One region of the Exiguobacterium sp. s166 genome, then DNA from elsewhere that is predicted to be linked to it. Evidence: riboswitches for the same ligand, from Rfam matches in the RefSeq annotation. Region 1 holds a riboswitch; each other region holds the start of a gene.
The links. Region 1 has a riboswitch for thiamine pyrophosphate ahead of tenA (thiaminase II). Riboswitches for the same ligand answer to the same signal wherever they lie in the genome.

Region 1 (5,358 bases):
ATACTGACATCCTCGACGCGGTAAACCGTCCGGCTCGTTTTTCCATGTGCTGCAAACGCAAGATCGGGGGTCTCGGCGTCAAGCCTTGGGCGTTTGATCCGTTCGATCCGTGCGAGTGCCCGTTCCATCGATTTTGCTTTTCGGAATAGTTTTTCGCTTGGTGGTGACGCTTCGTTTGCCCATTGCCGCAGACGGCGGATCGCTTCCTTCATCTGCTTGATCTTCTTCTGTTGTTCCTGGTAAGCATGGAATTGCTCAAGTAGAAGGCGTTCCTTTTCCTTCACGTAAAACGTGTAATTTCCCTGGTACAGCTGAATCTGCCCCTCCTCCAGTTCAGCGATGCGCGTCACGACCGCATCAAGAAACACACGATCGTGGGAGACGATCAGGACAGCCCCGGCATAATCGGCTAAAAAGGATTCCAGCCACTCGACGGCGTCTAAATCCAGATGGTTCGTCGGTTCGTCGAGGATCAACAACTCCGGCTCGGTCAACAACATCCTTCCGAGGCAGATTTTGGTCTGTTCGCCGCCGCTGAGCTGCTCAAACGGACGGTCCAAAAGGGCATGCAACTGCAAGCCGTTAATCATCCGGTCGATTTTGGAATCCAGCAAATACCCGCCTTGGCGCTCAAAAGCTTCGGTCTCTTGCGTGTAGCGTTCGAGCAACTGATCGATTTGATCCGTTTTTGTCGCCATGTCCCGTTCGATTTGTTGCAGGGAGCGTTGTAAATCGACAAGCGTGGCGAAGGCAGTCCACAGGACATCACGCCCCGTCATTACGTTGTCGAACACGGGAAGTTGTGCCAAATAACCGATGGAGAGCCCGCTTTTTTGATAAATCGTTCCGCTGTCTTCGGAATCAAGACGGGCAATCAAACGTAAGAGCGTCGTTTTACCGCTTCCGTTTCGGCCGATCAAGCCGATGCGGTCTTGGTGCTCGATAAAGAGGGAGACGTCCGTTAAGATATCGTCGCCTCCGAATTGTTTTGTCAGGTGTTGGATGTCGCAGATCATCATATGAAATGTCCTCTCTGGCGCATCAAAAAAAGGAGAGCGCAAACAGCACTCTCCTTGACTCGTGGAAGATGCGCTTTGCTTTATTTTTCAGGTATGAGGTTCGTTAAAAAAGGGCAGACTAGTCCCTTAGAACGCCATTCCATGAAAAATCGCGCGCAACAGATACAGTTGTTCCATCAACCAATGCTTACACGCAGCAAAACCCATGTCTCCACACCACCTTTTCCGATTCAATACATCTATTTTACCATGCCTGACAGAAAAGAAAACGTTAATCTTTATTTAAATAAGCCGGCAATCGAGTTGAAGAATGCACTGAAACCATCAAACAACTTCGCAAAAAATCCTTTTGTCTCTTCTGAGGTCGCGAAGGCCTGGATATCTTGTCCGGCATCTTTTAGACCACTCTCGATTTGACCCCAGTTCAGGTCCGCTTGTTCCATTTGATTAAACAGTCCAGTCAACCGGTCCATCTGAGCATCGGATAAATTGATGTTATTGTTTTGGATGACTTGGACGATGACGTTTTCAATCTCGACCTTCGTTTCCGGCTGTTGTTTCGCGATTTCCGCTTTGATTTCATTCATCAAGTCGGCGACTTTATCCGTCCCGACCGTTTTCCCGACATCGGATGTCACAGAGAGTTCTTGCTGGGCAAGGTCTTTTCGTTCATCCGTCAGTTTGATGCCGGTCTCGGCAGATGTTTGATCATACGCTTTCATGATCCCGGTCAAAGCTGAAGTTCCGGTTACCTTGTACGGGGACGTGATCGTAATGTCCGCATCCGTTACACCCGCTGTGACGAGGGCGTTGAGGTACATGTCTTTTGTGACCCAGGTGATGTTTTCGGTCGCGACAGATAATCCATCACCTTTTTCAGCCAACTCAATTTTAGCGGAAGAGTACATGCCGCCACCCCGTTGTGATTGGGGAATGTTTTTCCCGAGATATTTTTCTTCATCGGCAGATGTTGCAATAATCGGAGTAATGCCTTCCGGTGCATTCAAGCGGGACAAGACCCACGATTTATCCTTTGCCCCAAGTGATTCGCCAAGGGTGACGATTGTTTTGTCGACCACTTGTTCAGCAGATGCGGCCGTCGGTAGCAGTAAGGTAGTAGCAAGTAATGCCGAAGCGGTCCATGTCATGGTTTTATTCATAAAAGTTCCTCCATAAGTTAAGTATCAGGTACTAAATTTAGTCTAATCGACCGGCGACAGAAGAGAATCGGTCTCAAGGACGAGCCGTCATCCACCTTCCGTCATGTTCCATTGTACAAAAAAATGGAGTGAAATGACGAGAATGGGTCAATTCCACATCAAATCATGATAAACTCAAAACAAATCAAATAGCGACCACTAGGGGAGTCAGTAGGCTGACTGAGACGACGGAGACGTTCGGACCCTTTGAACCTGATTAAGTTTGGACTTACGGAGGGAAGTGGCGTGGACGATCCTCTTTTTATGGTCTTTTCACGTCATGCCTGACATCAGGTGTGGCGTTTTTTTGATTACAAAAGGGGGAACCAACATGACATTCAGTGAAGAAATCCGGCAAGCGGCAAAACGGTATTGGGACAGTAGCTTTACCCATCCATTCGTGACAGGGATTGCGGATGGAACACTACCAGAAGCAAAATTTCGCCATTACGTCCTACAGGATGCCTATTACTTAAAACATTTCGCGAAAATTCAGGCGCGGGCCGCGTCGAAGGCACAGGACTTCGCGACGATTGCCGAACTCGCGGAACATGCGACGTCGACCTATGCTGCAGAACTCAGTCTGCATCAATCGTTTTTTGAACCGCTTGGGATTTCGGACAAGACACTGGCAGAGTTTGAACCAGCACCGACCGCATATGCGTATATTTCGCATATGCACCATGCAAGTGAAGGGACGCTTGGGGAGACCATCGCTGCGATTTTACCGTGTTACTGGCTTTACTATGAGATTGGACAACAGTTACAGGCAGCGACACCGGCTTCACCGATTTATCAGCAATGGATTGCGACATACAGTTCCGAATGGTTCGAGCGGGTGGTCTTTGAACAGATTGACCGGTTAAATGAGTTGGCAGAGAAGGCGAGTGAACAAGAACGCGTCCGGATGAAACAACATTTCGTCAGAAGCTGTTATTACGAATTGATGTTTTGGCAGATGGGCTGGGCGGAAGAAACGTTTGAACGGCAGTACGAACAGACGATGGAAATGACATCATCCAAGTAAGGAAGGAAATACAAACACCGGATCCGACGATAAGCGGATCCGGTGTTTGTTCTATAGAAAACATCAATCAACTGTGGTGTTCAATCAAATCGGCGAGACGTTGTTTCACGAGTGACGGATTCGTTAAGTCCTGGTTCGATAATGAAAGTTTCGTCATCGTCTCATCGGTTCCTGCCATTTCACTGAACAGCGAACCGAGACTGTGGGCACGGCGGTCGATTTGGACGACGATGTCGATGCCGAACCGGTCTTGCAACAGGATGACTTCGATTTCGTCCAGCTTGTGAGCATAATGAGTACCGCGGGCAGAATACTCAAGTTCCTGCGCGATCGGCAAATCTTTCCGGAAGCGGCCCGGCAATTTCTCTGTATCAGCTTTCTTGAGGCGGAATCCGAGGTTTTCCATCGCTTCAAGGATGACCGATTGGTAGTCATTCGCTTTGACGACGACAGCATCGTGGTCAGAAGGGTCAACCGCCTGCGCGATATCAAGACCCGTCTCGATCCACGACTTCGATTGGCTGACGGAAAGTGGTGTATTAAAAGGGACTTGAAGCGTAAACGGTATTTCCCGTTCGACGTCTGCTTCAATCGTAAACGGGGCTTCATTTAATGCAAACCGGTCCAGTGTGAACGTCGTGAATGCCGTGCTGTCCCCGACTTCTTGTTTGTACTGGGTATTGAAGGCGAGATAAATCCGGGCGATTTCCTGATCGACGTTACCGCCCTTAATATGAACGACTCCTTGAATCGTTCCACCGGGTTCACAGTGATCTTGTTCGAGTCGTGTATCGACCGTTGCGGCACCAATGCCGATTTGTGAAAGAATTTTTTTGAACATGTTGTGTTCCTCCTTTAAATTAAGTATGACGACTAAAAATAAAGCTTGCTTGCTTGTCGAACGCGGGTGAATTTGCTACAGTTTCGAAAGACCAAACAAAAAAAGGACGGGACGATACGTGGAACTAGACCAATTAAAAGACCTGCTCACTGAAAAACTGCAGGCAACTTCACTCATACACGCGACGATTAGTGGTCCGCGCCAAAAATCAAACGATCTGCGTCGAATCAAGTTAAAACCGATTCTACTTAGAGATACGTATGCAATCCAGTTAGAGTTTCAACATGAACGGATCATTAAGCATGAGAATTTAAGTATAGAAGAATTTATTTTGCGAATGGACGACTATTTTAACGAATTTCGTCAATTTTTATTCCGTTTCGAGACGGAAGAAGTCCAGTTCCAACTCTCGAAGAAAATGAAAGTTTCACTGAAGACGACAGGCAAGGAACCGGTAAAGGCCGAACTGTCTCACAATCGAAAGAAAAGCCATTTGTTAGAAGACGGCGTGCCGGTACCGTTTTTGATTCGTCTTGGTGTAATGACGGAAGAAGGACAGGTCAAGCGTCAAAAATATGATAAGTTTAAACAAATCAATCGTTTTCTTGAATTCGTCGAAGACAGTATCGCAGTATTGCCGCAAGGGCGTACGTTACGGATTTTGGATTTTGGATGCGGTAAATCGTATCTGACGTTTGCTCTCTATCATTACTTGAAAATCGTCAAGGGATTTGATTTAAATATCACCGGTCTTGATCTCAAAAAAGAAGTCATCGAGGATTGTACAGCCATCGCTGCTGATTTAGGGTATGATGATTTATCGTTCCGTGTCGGTGATGTCCATGATTACGACCAGGATACGGAAGTTGATTTAATGGTGACGCTACATGCTTGTGACGTTGCGACGGATGTCGCGCTTGCCCGGGCAGTCGACTGGAATGCATCGGTCATTCTCAGTGTCCCGTGTTGTCAGAAGGAGTTGAACCGTCAGCTGGACTGTTCACCGCTTGACGTCATGCTGCAACATGGATTGATTCAAGAAAAGTTTGCTTCGCTCGCAACGGATTCCATCCGGGCAGAGTTGTTGACATTGGTCGGCTACGATACGCAACTGCTTGAGTTCATTGATTTAGAAAACACGCCGAAAAATATCTTGATTCGGGCTTATAAAAATCCGAAGCAACCAACGGAAGAAAAAATTGACCGGTATATCGCTTTCCGAGACCTGTTACACGCTAAACCGTATTTAGAACGTGAATTGAGCGGCAGACT
Region 2 (5,358 bases), on a different contig from region 1:
CTTACCGAACGGACCGTTTCATCCACGGATCGATGTCGAGACGACGGACCGCTTGGATTGGTTGACGTTCCGCTTTTCTATGGATGGAATCCCGGAAATGGAACTGAAACAGGTCTTGCAGTCGCTTGTCACCCGGAAAACGTATCACCGGTTAAAGAACGGTCAGTTTGTCTCGTTTGAGACCCGGGCATTTGAACAGTTACAACGCGTTTTTCGGCAACTTGAAGCAGCAGAGCAGGACCAACTTGAAGCGGTTTTGCGCGCACCCGCCCTGCCGAACCTCAAACATCTGGTCGGTGCCTCCTTCTTGCATATCCATAAACAATTAACAGAACGGTGGCTCGAGCTGAAAAACGGAACGGGTGTCTACCTGAACTTCCCGGAAGTACTCGATCGGCATTTGTATCCGTACCAGCGGGCAGGCATCCAGTTCATGGCGAATCTTGCCGGACATGACGGGCACGGAATTTTAGCGGATGAGATGGGGCTCGGGAAGACGATCCAAGCGATTGGTTATCTCGAGACGCTTCCGCCGGGTCGGATGTTGATTGTCGCCCCGGCTTCCCTGCTCCATAACTGGCAGGCGGAACTTACACGGTTTGCGCCGTCAAGAACCGTTCATTTGTTGAACGGAGCACGGAAACAACGGTTGGATCAAATCGAGACAGTACCAGCGGACGGAATTTTTCTGATTTCCTACCCGTCGTTACGGGCCGACATGGAGGCACACCAGACCGTCGAATACGACGTCGCCATTTTCGATGAGGCACAACATCTGAAGAATCCAGCGTCACAAACCGCTGTCCGCTTGCGCCGTATTCGGGCGAAACGTCGGTTTGCCTTGACCGGAACACCGCTTGAAAACCGGACCGATGATCTTTGGTCGATTTTCCGGGTCATTTTCCCGTCGTTGTTACCGGACTTACCGACGTTCCAGACATGGTCATATGATGAAATCCAACGATTCGTCCGACCGTTTATGATGCGACGGACAAAAGCCGAAGTTTTGCAGGATTTACCGCAAAAACAGATTGTCCACCATTATACAGAGCTCGGTCCGACGCAGAAAAAACTTTATGCTTCCTACTTGGCGAAACTGCAACTGGAAACGTTACAGCATCTCGACGAAACGAAGCGTGAAGACCGGATTAAGCTGCTCGCCGGTTTGACCCGGTTGCGGCAGATTTGCTGTGATCCGGCGTTATTTGTCGAAGGTTATACAAGTGAATCGACAAAACTCGAACGCCTGCTTGAAATCATTGAAGAAAAAGTAGCGAGCGGACACCGGATCCTGATTTTTTCCCAGTATACGAAGATGTTGGCCCGGATTCGGGAACGACTGGCAGTACGACAACTTGCCCACTTTCTACTAACCGGTGAGACACCGGTTGAAGACCGTGTCGCACTGTGTGACCGGTTTAATGCCGGTGAAGTCGATGTCTTCCTGATTTCCTTGAAAGCCGGCGGGACCGGTCTGAATCTGGCGACGGCGGATACCGTCATTTTATACGACAGTTGGTGGAATCCGGCCGTTGAGCAGCAAGCGGCTGACCGGGCCCATCGATTGGGACAAGAGTCGCCGGTCGAAGTGATCAAGTTATTGATGACCGGGACAATCGAGGAAAAGATGGCGGAATTACAGGATCGAAAGGCGACGATGATTGATGCCGTCTTATCGGATCAGAAGCCGGATATTTTAACGATTCGTGAACTCGTCCGGTTGCTTGATTCCCCCTCTTTTATCGATTCAGCAGGTGATTAACCACACAAATCAAAGAAAATCTTAAAAAAATGAAAGACCTTCAATCCGTTGTCTATCAACAGGTTTGGAGGTCTTTCGACAATCAAATTCAGAAAAAAAGGTTTTAACTTTTGAAAGACAGGGGTATATCTACACTAGCACCGTACAACACGGTCGCTTTTCAATTATTGTTTCTCAATATCAGCGTAATGACCTGGGAGAGAAATGCTACTTACTCACTTCGTTTTTCATTTCTGAATGGAATCCAGTTGAACTAGCATTTAGCGCAAGAATTTCTGTTGGAACCTATTGTTCCACTCCTACATTCATTACCTTTTGAGGGCTATACCAAATTCAAGGGGGAAATGAACATGTCAGTAACATTAAAAGTAGAAGAACGCGAAGTACGCCCACGCTCACTTAGAAAGCAATTACGTCATGAAGGAAAAGCTCTTGGTGTCGTGTATGGCTACAAAGTGGAAAGCACACCGATTTCATTCGATGAAAAAGAATTGGTCAAAGTTGTCCGTGATCACGGCGAAAACGTCTTGGTTGCTCTTCAAATCGGCGGTAAAAAGGTCAACACGTTGATCAACAAGCTTGATATGGATATCTTTACACCAACCATCAAACACGTTGAATTCATCGCTGTTAAAATGGATGAAGAAACAGAAGTCGAGACGGATATCGTCCTTGTTGGCGAAGCAGCCGGCGCGAAACTTGGCGGATTCCTTTCACAAACACTCTTTAAAGTAACAGTTGCCGCAACACCAGATAAATTACCGGAACGCATCGAAGTCGACGTGACGGATCTTGCAATCGGAGATTCAATCACAGTAGCTGATCTTCCGGAAGAAAAAGATTTCCGTGTCGTCACAGAAGGTGACATCCAAGTTGCAGCGGTCGTTGAATCGACACTTGAAGCTGAACTTGAAGAAATCGAAGAAGCAGAAGCTGAGGCACAAGCAGCTGATGCGGATACAGCGACAGACGATTCAGAACAAACTTCTGAAGAGCAAGCTGAAGAAAACAAAGAAGATAAAGAGTAATCTTTTCTCTCCTCCCCTCGTGGGAGGTTTTTTTTATGCATATTGACAAGTCCGGTCGACAGCCGTACAGTGAAGAAGGTACACATCATTGACACATCCACTAGGGGAGCCATTTGGCTGAGACGATTCACTTCGGACCCTTTGAACCTGATCTAGTTCATACTAGCGTAGGAAAGTGGAGCGGAATCCTCGTGCTCTTTTTCTGCATCTTGCAGGTTACACGACCGCTCTCTTTTCATAGAGGGCGGTCTTTTTTGTGGTTTCTTTGTGGGTGTGCATTCAAAGGAGAAGTGATTATGAACAGTTGGAAAATGAAAGAAATCATCGTCATGATGATGCTCGCCGTCGCGTGTGGTGTCCTCTACTTAGGGTGGTCGACGTTATGGTTACCGATCTCGGCCATCTTCGGACCGGTCGGATCAAACTGGATGTTCGGCATCTGGGTCATCGCCAGTCCCCTTGTCGCCTACATCATTCAAAAACCAGGCGCGGCATTGATTGCGGAAGTCGTCGCCGCTGCCGTCGAATTGTTTACAGGGAGTCACTTCGGCTTATCGGCACTGTTGATTGGATTCGCACAGGGGATCGGGGCCGAGATTGCCTTTGCCGTGTTCGGATACCGGAAATTCAATACGTTTACCTTGATGTTGTCCGGTGTCTTCGCTGCCGTCGGAAGTATGGTCTACAGCCTCATCGTGAACGGATTTGCCTACTATACGACGACGACTCTCCTGTTGACGTTTTCCTTACAACTTGTCAGCGGTGCTCTGCTCGGCGGCTTACTCGCAAAAATCATCGTCGATGCGCTCATTAAGGCAGGGACACTGAATGGGTATGCGATCGGACGACAACGAAAGCAGCGTGCCGCATGATGCAGTGTGAGCACCTGACAGTCCGCTATCCGGATCAGGATCACCCGGTCTTACAGGATTTGTCGGTTACGATTGATAAAGGAGAAACGACGTTGCTCGTCGGTCCAAGCGGCAGTGGAAAGACGACCTTTTTACATGTCCTCGCCGGTCTGTTGCCGGAGACGATTGAAGCCGATGTCAGCGGTCACTGGTTGACCGAGGGAACGGTCGGGATGTTATTCCAACAGCCGGACGATCAGTTTTGCATGCAGACGGTCGGTGCCGAAATGGCCTTTAGTCTGGAAAACCGAAGCATCTCCCGATTTGAAATGGATGAGCGGATTAAAGGTGTCTTGGCACGGGTCGGACTTGACCTCGCCTTGACGACGCCGATTGCCGAGCTGTCCGGCGGGATGAAACAACGGCTTGCTCTAGCCTGTGTATTGGCACTCGAACCGGACATCCTGTTGCTCGACGAACCGACGGCGCAACTTGATCCGCATGGTCAACGTTTGATGATGGAGCTGATTGAGGAATTGCACCACGATCCGAACGTGACACTGGTGCTGATCGAACACCAACTGGAGCAGTGTGTGACGTTTGCGGACCGGGTGCTGGTCTTTCAAACCGGACGGATCCGTCTTGACGGACCGCCGCGGGACATTTTTTCAGAACGCCGGACCGTTTTGACTGAGCTCGGGATTGCGACACCGCGCCTTTACCCGTATACATTCGAAACGATACCGGCCGAGGTCGCGGCAGAATGGGCACTCGATCGTCCCCCTGTCCGCGAACCCGTTTCAACCGAACCGACATTTGAACTTGTTGACGTGACCGTCCGGCACGGAAAGCAGACGGTTCTCCAGCGGATCTCGCTGAACGCCCACGCCGGAGAATGGATCATGCTTGTCGGACGCAATGGAGCCGGCAAAAGTACCCTGCTCGAAACGCTGGCCAAACTGTTACCGGCGCAAGGCGGAACGATTCAGTTGTTTCAGACAGCGTTGAAGAAATGGCGGGACCGGACATTTTACCGGCAGGTCGGCTTTGTGTTTCAGCAACCTGAGTTTCAGTTTCTCAAACAGACGGTTCTTGACGAACTGACGATCAGTTGTACCTCACCGTCGTCCGGTCAGATGGATGATGCCTTACAGTACTATCGCTTGGCGGACGTCGCGGGTCAGTCGCCGCTCGCACTCAGTCTTGGTCAAAAACGGCGTTTGAGCGTCGCGACAATGCTGCTTGAGCGAAAAGCTGTCTTGTTGCTGGACGAGCCGACTTTCGGACAGGATGCCGAGACGACGGCACAACTGATTGAAGTCTTGCGGCAAGCCCGTGCAGCCGGGACGACGCTCATCATGGTGACGCATGATATGGAGCTGGTGTACCAACAGGCAGACCGGGTGCTCGTCCTCGGTTCGGAAAACATTCAATTTGACGGTTCACCGGAGGAATTGTTTCAGGAAACCAAGATTTTACACGACAATCAGCTGATTCGTCCGGTGTCCTATCAGTATCAGCAACAAAAGGAGGGGATCCGTCATGCAGGAAAACCACTCATGGCTCGCTCAAATTAATCCTTCCGTCAAACTGGCGACCCTGGTCTATGTCATGCTGTTGCTGATTTCGACATCCCGTTTAGAAGTGACGTTTGCACTGCTCATCCTTTCCGCCGTCGGCGTATGTTGCTCCGGCTGGCAGCTGTCAACGCTTCTCA
Region 3 (5,358 bases), 270 kb from region 1:
AAGTATCCTCCTCGCCGGTTGTTCTGACGAGCCGGCACAACCGGTCGAACCGCAACCGAAGCCGGCGAAGAAAACGAAGCCGCCGCAACCGGACCGGCCTTCTGCCGCTGAACGGGCGGAAAAACAACTGAAAGAGACCATTTCGAAGATGTCGACAGCGGAAAAAGTTGATCAGTTGCTGTACATCGGCGTGACGGGAACAGCTCTGACGCAAGCGGACCGTCAATTACTGCAGAATCATGCACTCGGTGGTGTCTTGCTGCTTGGCGGCAATATCACCTCGACCGATCAATTGAAAACCTTTACGACAGCAATTACTAAAGCGCAAACGACGGACGAAAAAGCGTTCCTCGGTTTTGATGAAGAAGGTGGACGCGTCAGCCGGGTCCCGGATGCGCAACTGAAATTATCACCGAGCCTGTCGTTCGGTCAGAAAAATGATCCTGCTTTGATGAAGGAAGTCGGACGGACGCTCGGTTTGATTTCCCGTTTTTACGGCTTTAATATGGACTTCGCTCCCGTCCTTGACGTCAACAGCAATCCGGCGAATCCGATCATTGGTGACCGATCGCTCAGTGCGGATCCGCAACAGGTCGCAAGGCTTGGTGTCCCGTTGATGCAGGGGGTGAAAGAAGAAGACGTCGTTCCGGTCGTCAAACATTTTCCGGGACACGGCGATACGACCGTCGATTCCCATGTCGGTCTGCCGCGGGTCGATGCGACGAAAGCGGAACTCGAACAGATGGAACTCGTCCCGTTCAAACGGGCGATTAAAGAAGGGGCCGAAATGGTGATGGTCGCGCATATTCTGTTCCCGTCCCTCGACAAATCCCGTCCGTCTTCGTTGTCAAAACCGGTCATGTCCGGTATCTTACGGGATGAACTGAAGTTTGACGGGGTCATCATCACGGATGATCTGGTGATGGGCGCGATTACGGAACGATACGGGCTGGCCCAGGCCGCAAGTCTTGCGCTTGAGAGCGGTGCCGACATGGCGATGTTTTCCTCACCCGGTGCGTACGCGTCCGTTCATAAGGAAATCATGGCACGGATTAAACAAGGTAAATTGTCGAGAGCAGATCTGGATCAGAAGGTCATGCGGGTCTTACACTTAAAACAAACGTATGACTTGTCGCAAACGAAACGTGTCGACGAATACCAACGCTTGATTGAGCAGGTCAAAGCGGTCGAATCGGACATGCGACACTAATCAAGGGTAGAACAAATCGGACTACCCGTGGTAAACTACAGGCGTACCACACAAATCAATATCTACACTAGGGGAGTCTCGCAGCAGACTGAGACGGAAGTATCCGGACCCTTTGAACCTGATCTAGTTCGTACTAGCGGAGGGAAGTGGATTCCGATCATTCATAGAGGATGCGACGACTGTCGCCCTTTTTTGTAGGACCACTCCATCAGTTCATGGGGTGGTCCTTTTTCGTGTGGAAAGGGGGAAATGATGAGCCAGTTACATCTGATGACAACCGGCAAGCGGCATCCGGACATACTCGAACATCTGTTGCCGAAACTCGCACTATCCGTCGACCGGATTCATCTGCGGGAGCCGTTATGGTCAGCGAAGGAACTGGTCGTGTGCATCGAAACACTCGTGCGACGAGGCGTAAAGACAGAGCAATTAATTGTCCATGACCGGCTGGACGTGGCAGTCGTCACCGGCACCGGAGTTCAGCTGACAACACGCAGCATTCCGGTCGACCTCGTCCGTCACCGTTTTCCGGAACTGGTGATCGGTCAATCGGTTCACTCGTTAACGGAAGCGATAGCGGCGGAACAAGCCGGTGCTGATTACGTCCTGTACGGCCATATTTTTGAGACGGGATCAAAACCGGGTGTACCGCCCCGGGGACTCGACGCCTTGAAACAAGTTGTCGACTGGACATCGATTCCTGTCATTGCAATTGGTGGCATTACACCGGACAATCTGCCGGATATCCTGGCGACCGGCTGCGCAGGCGGGGCCGTCTTGTCGGGCATTCTCGGTCAGGCGTCTCCGGTCGAAGCAGCCAACCGATTCCGGGCGGTGATGCAACGATGACACGCCCGGATGTTTTAATCATCGGAGCCGGCATCATTGGTTTGACGCTCGGCTATGAGCTCCTGCAGCGCGGGAAAACCGTTCATTTGCTTGAACAGTCAACTGTCGGTCAGGGAGCGACGCAAGCAGCAGCGGGAATGCTCGCGACAGATGAAGAATTGCTGGCACCGTTACATGAACTGGCCCGGCTGAGCCGGACGCTGTATCCGGAATTCGTGCAACAATTGTTTGACGAGACCGGTCTCGGAAGCGGGTATCTGGAACAACCGTTTCGTATGCAACAGGCGCATCACTGGCGGACGTTTGATTCGGTCGGACAGGTTGATCCGCGGTTGCTTGCACAAGCATTACGCAGTGCCATCGAACGACGGGGCGGGGTAATCGAAGAGGCAACGGTCGTAGCACGTCTCGTACGGGACGGACAAACGGTGACCGGCGCCGAGACGAACCGGGGGCTACGGGCGGGCAGACAAATTATTGTCGCCGGTGGTCGCGGATCGGAAGAATTGTTACAGACGGTCGGAGTGACGATTAACACACTTCCGGTCAAGGGCGAGTGTCTGTCTGTCCGGCTGACGACCGGACAACTCAATCGGACGCTGTTTGGTGATGCGGTCTATTTAGTCCCGAAAGCAGACGGACGGATCATCATCGGGGCGACGGAACGGGTTGGTGATGAATCAACGACCGTCAGTCTGAACAGTATTCGTTTGTTATTGAATGCAGCAGTAAAGCTCTATCCGCCGCTTACAGAGGCCGTGTTCGTGGAAGCTTGGTCCGGTGTTCGACCGCAAACCGGGGACGGTCTGCCGTATCTCGGAGCAGTGGACGGAATCGATGGGTTGTTCGTCGCGTCAGGCCATCACCGGCATGGCATCTTACTGGCCCCTGCGACGGCCAACGTCTTGGCCGATTGTCTCATGGGGCAAACGCCAAGAGTGGCACTGGATGGTTTTAACAGCCGACGACAGGAGGAAAGCAGATGACTATCCGATTGAATGGAAAAAACTATGCTTTGACAGAGGAAATCAAGACGTTACACGACTTGTTAGAAAAACTGGAGATTCAGGGACAGGTCGTCATCATCGAACAAAATCATCAAATCATCGACCGGTCGAGCTATCCGGATACGGACGTTACGTCCGGAGATGTCATTGAAATCGTTCATTTTGTAGGAGGCGGATAACATGTTAGAAATTGGCGGAAAAACATTTGCATCACGATTGTTACTGGGGACAGGAAAATATTCGGATAATGAGAAGCAACAGCAAGCGGTCGAAGCATCGGAAACAAACATTTTAACGTTTTCCGTCCGACGTCTCGACGTCTTTGCAAAGGAACAGAACGATCCGCTCGCAGCGCTTGACTTAAGCTGCTATGATCTCTTGCCGAACACTGCGGGTGCGAAGACGGCGGAGGAAGCGGTCCGCCTTGCCCGCCTTGCCCGGGCCTCAGGGATGTGCGATATGGTCAAGGTCGAGGTAATCGGTTGTGACAAGACGTTGTTGCCGGATCCGATTGAAACATTACGAGCAGCAGAGGAATTAATCAAGGATGGCTTCATCGTCTTGCCGTATACATCAGACGATTTGTTGCTTGCACGTCGGCTCGAAGAACTCGGCTGTCATGCGATTATGCCGGCAGCATCACCAATCGGTTCCGGACAGGGCATCTTAAATCCGCTCGCGCTCAGCTTCATCATCGAACAAATGTCAGTACCGGTCATCGTCGACGCCGGCATCGGTTCACCGGCTGACGCGGCGTACGCGATGGAGCTCGGAGCTGATGGTGTCCTATTGAATTCAGCCGTCGCGCATGCGAAAGACCCGGTCAAGATGGCACGTGCAATGAAGCTTGCGGTTGAAGCGGGACGACTCGGCTTTGAAGCAGGACGGATTGAGAAAAAACGGTATGCGACGGCGAGCAGTCCGACGACCGGGATCAGTCGCCCATGATGGACCGGTATAGCCGACAAATCCGCTTTCGTCCAATCGGACAGGAGGGGCAGGATCAACTGGGACAGCGGCACGTCGTCATCGTCGGTCTCGGTGCACTCGGGACAGCGAGTGCGGAACAGCTTGTCCGGTCAGGAATCGGACGAGTGACTCTGATCGACCGGGATTACGTCGAGTGGAGCAATTTACAACGGCAACAACTCTATACGGAACAGGATGTCAGGAACCATTTGCCAAAGGCGGTTGCGGCGAAACGCCGGCTCGGTGCCGTCAATTCGACGGTGACGATCGAGGCGATTGTCGAAGATGTGACGGCAATGAATATTACACGGCTTGTCGGACAAGCAGATTTGCTTGTGGATGGGACCGATAACTTCGTTGTCCGGATGCTGATCAATGATGTTGCGGCAAAATTTCGGATTCCTTGGATTTACGGTGCATGTGTCGGCAGTTACGGCATGACCTATACGATCCGTCCGGGACAGACCCCTTGTCTGCATTGTTTGCTCAATCATTTGCCGAAACAGCAGGAGACATGTGATACGTCAGGCGTCATCAGTCCGGTCGTCCAGCTGGTTGCGGCGCATCAAGTGACGGAAGCATTAAAATACTTGACCGGAGCGGAAGCTGCATTACGGCAGACGGTGCTATCATTTGATGTCTGGAACAATCAACAGAGCCAAATCAATGTTGTGTCCTTAAAACAATCTTCTTGTCCGTCCTGCGGCGATGACCCCGTCTATCCGTACCTCAATGCTCAGCCACTTCACTTCGTTACATTATGCGGCCGGGATACCGTTCAAATCCGCGGGGAAGGGACCCGTGATTTAATCCGGCTTGAACAGGAGATGAGTGGCCGTGGGATTAGCTGTCTACGCAATCCGTATCTGTTGATGTTCGAGACGGAACAACATCGGATTACCGCCTTTGCCGATGGGCGAATCCTGCTTCACGGCGAAGCGGATCTTGCGCAAGCGAAACGGATTTACGAGACCTATTTCGAAGGGACGTTCACAAAAAAATAAAACATTTTTTTGAATACATGTTTTAGATGTTTAAAAAAGAGGTAAATAAGACTTCAGACGTAAGTCGGAGATTTTTGGTGAAATTGAATGTGAAGAGGAGTGATTACGATGAAACAAGAATTCGATCAATCGATCCAGTCATTGGATCAGACGAAGCGGACAGACCATGCAGCTGAAGCCGTTCAGCAAGCGAATTGGAATCCAGACCGGTATCGGACGAACCTGAATCCGTTCTATCTGTCACCTTGCAGCGTCGAACGCCGGGAAGACCGTCAACAGGAAGTTGACCGGATTGTCGAAGTCGAGCCTACATCCTCCC

Region 2: it holds a riboswitch for thiamine pyrophosphate, as region 1 does, so the genes downstream of both, KNP93_RS08550 (ECF transporter S component) here and tenA (thiaminase II) in region 1, are expected to answer to the same signal.
Region 3: it holds a riboswitch for thiamine pyrophosphate, as region 1 does, so the genes downstream of both, KNP93_RS05015 (thiamine phosphate synthase) here and tenA (thiaminase II) in region 1, are expected to answer to the same signal.

What each region holds. Positions count from the first base shown of each region.
Region 1 covers NZ_JACSMU010000002.1:375,100-380,457, reverse strand. Annotated here, with positions in the region: gene abc-f (ribosomal protection-like ABC-F family protein) at 1-1,019, opposite strand, end outside; gene KNP93_RS06355 (DUF1002 domain-containing protein) at 1,298-2,179, opposite strand; TPP riboswitch at 2,370-2,475, shown strand; gene tenA (thiaminase II) at 2,550-3,245, shown strand; gene KNP93_RS06345 (sporulation protein) at 3,313-4,086, opposite strand; gene KNP93_RS06340 (class I SAM-dependent methyltransferase) at 4,205-5,358, shown strand, end outside.
Region 2 covers NZ_JACSMU010000003.1:150,339-155,696, forward strand. Annotated here, with positions in the region: gene KNP93_RS08540 (DEAD/DEAH box helicase) at 1-1,762, shown strand, start outside; gene KNP93_RS08545 (50S ribosomal protein L25/general stress protein Ctc) at 2,113-2,790, shown strand; TPP riboswitch at 2,883-2,981, shown strand; gene KNP93_RS08550 (ECF transporter S component) at 3,087-3,662, shown strand; gene KNP93_RS08555 (ABC transporter ATP-binding protein) at 3,659-5,218, shown strand; gene KNP93_RS08560 (energy-coupling factor transporter transmembrane component T family protein) at 5,184-5,358, shown strand, end outside.
Region 3 covers NZ_JACSMU010000002.1:108,842-114,199, reverse strand. Annotated here, with positions in the region: gene nagZ (beta-N-acetylhexosaminidase) at 1-1,210, shown strand, start outside; TPP riboswitch at 1,270-1,372, shown strand; gene KNP93_RS05015 (thiamine phosphate synthase) at 1,463-2,059, shown strand; gene KNP93_RS05010 (NAD(P)/FAD-dependent oxidoreductase) at 2,056-3,045, shown strand; gene thiS (sulfur carrier protein ThiS) at 3,042-3,245, shown strand; gene KNP93_RS05000 (thiazole synthase) at 3,247-4,014, shown strand; gene KNP93_RS04995 (ThiF family adenylyltransferase) at 4,011-5,039, shown strand; gene KNP93_RS04990 (hypothetical protein) at 5,148-5,358, shown strand, end outside.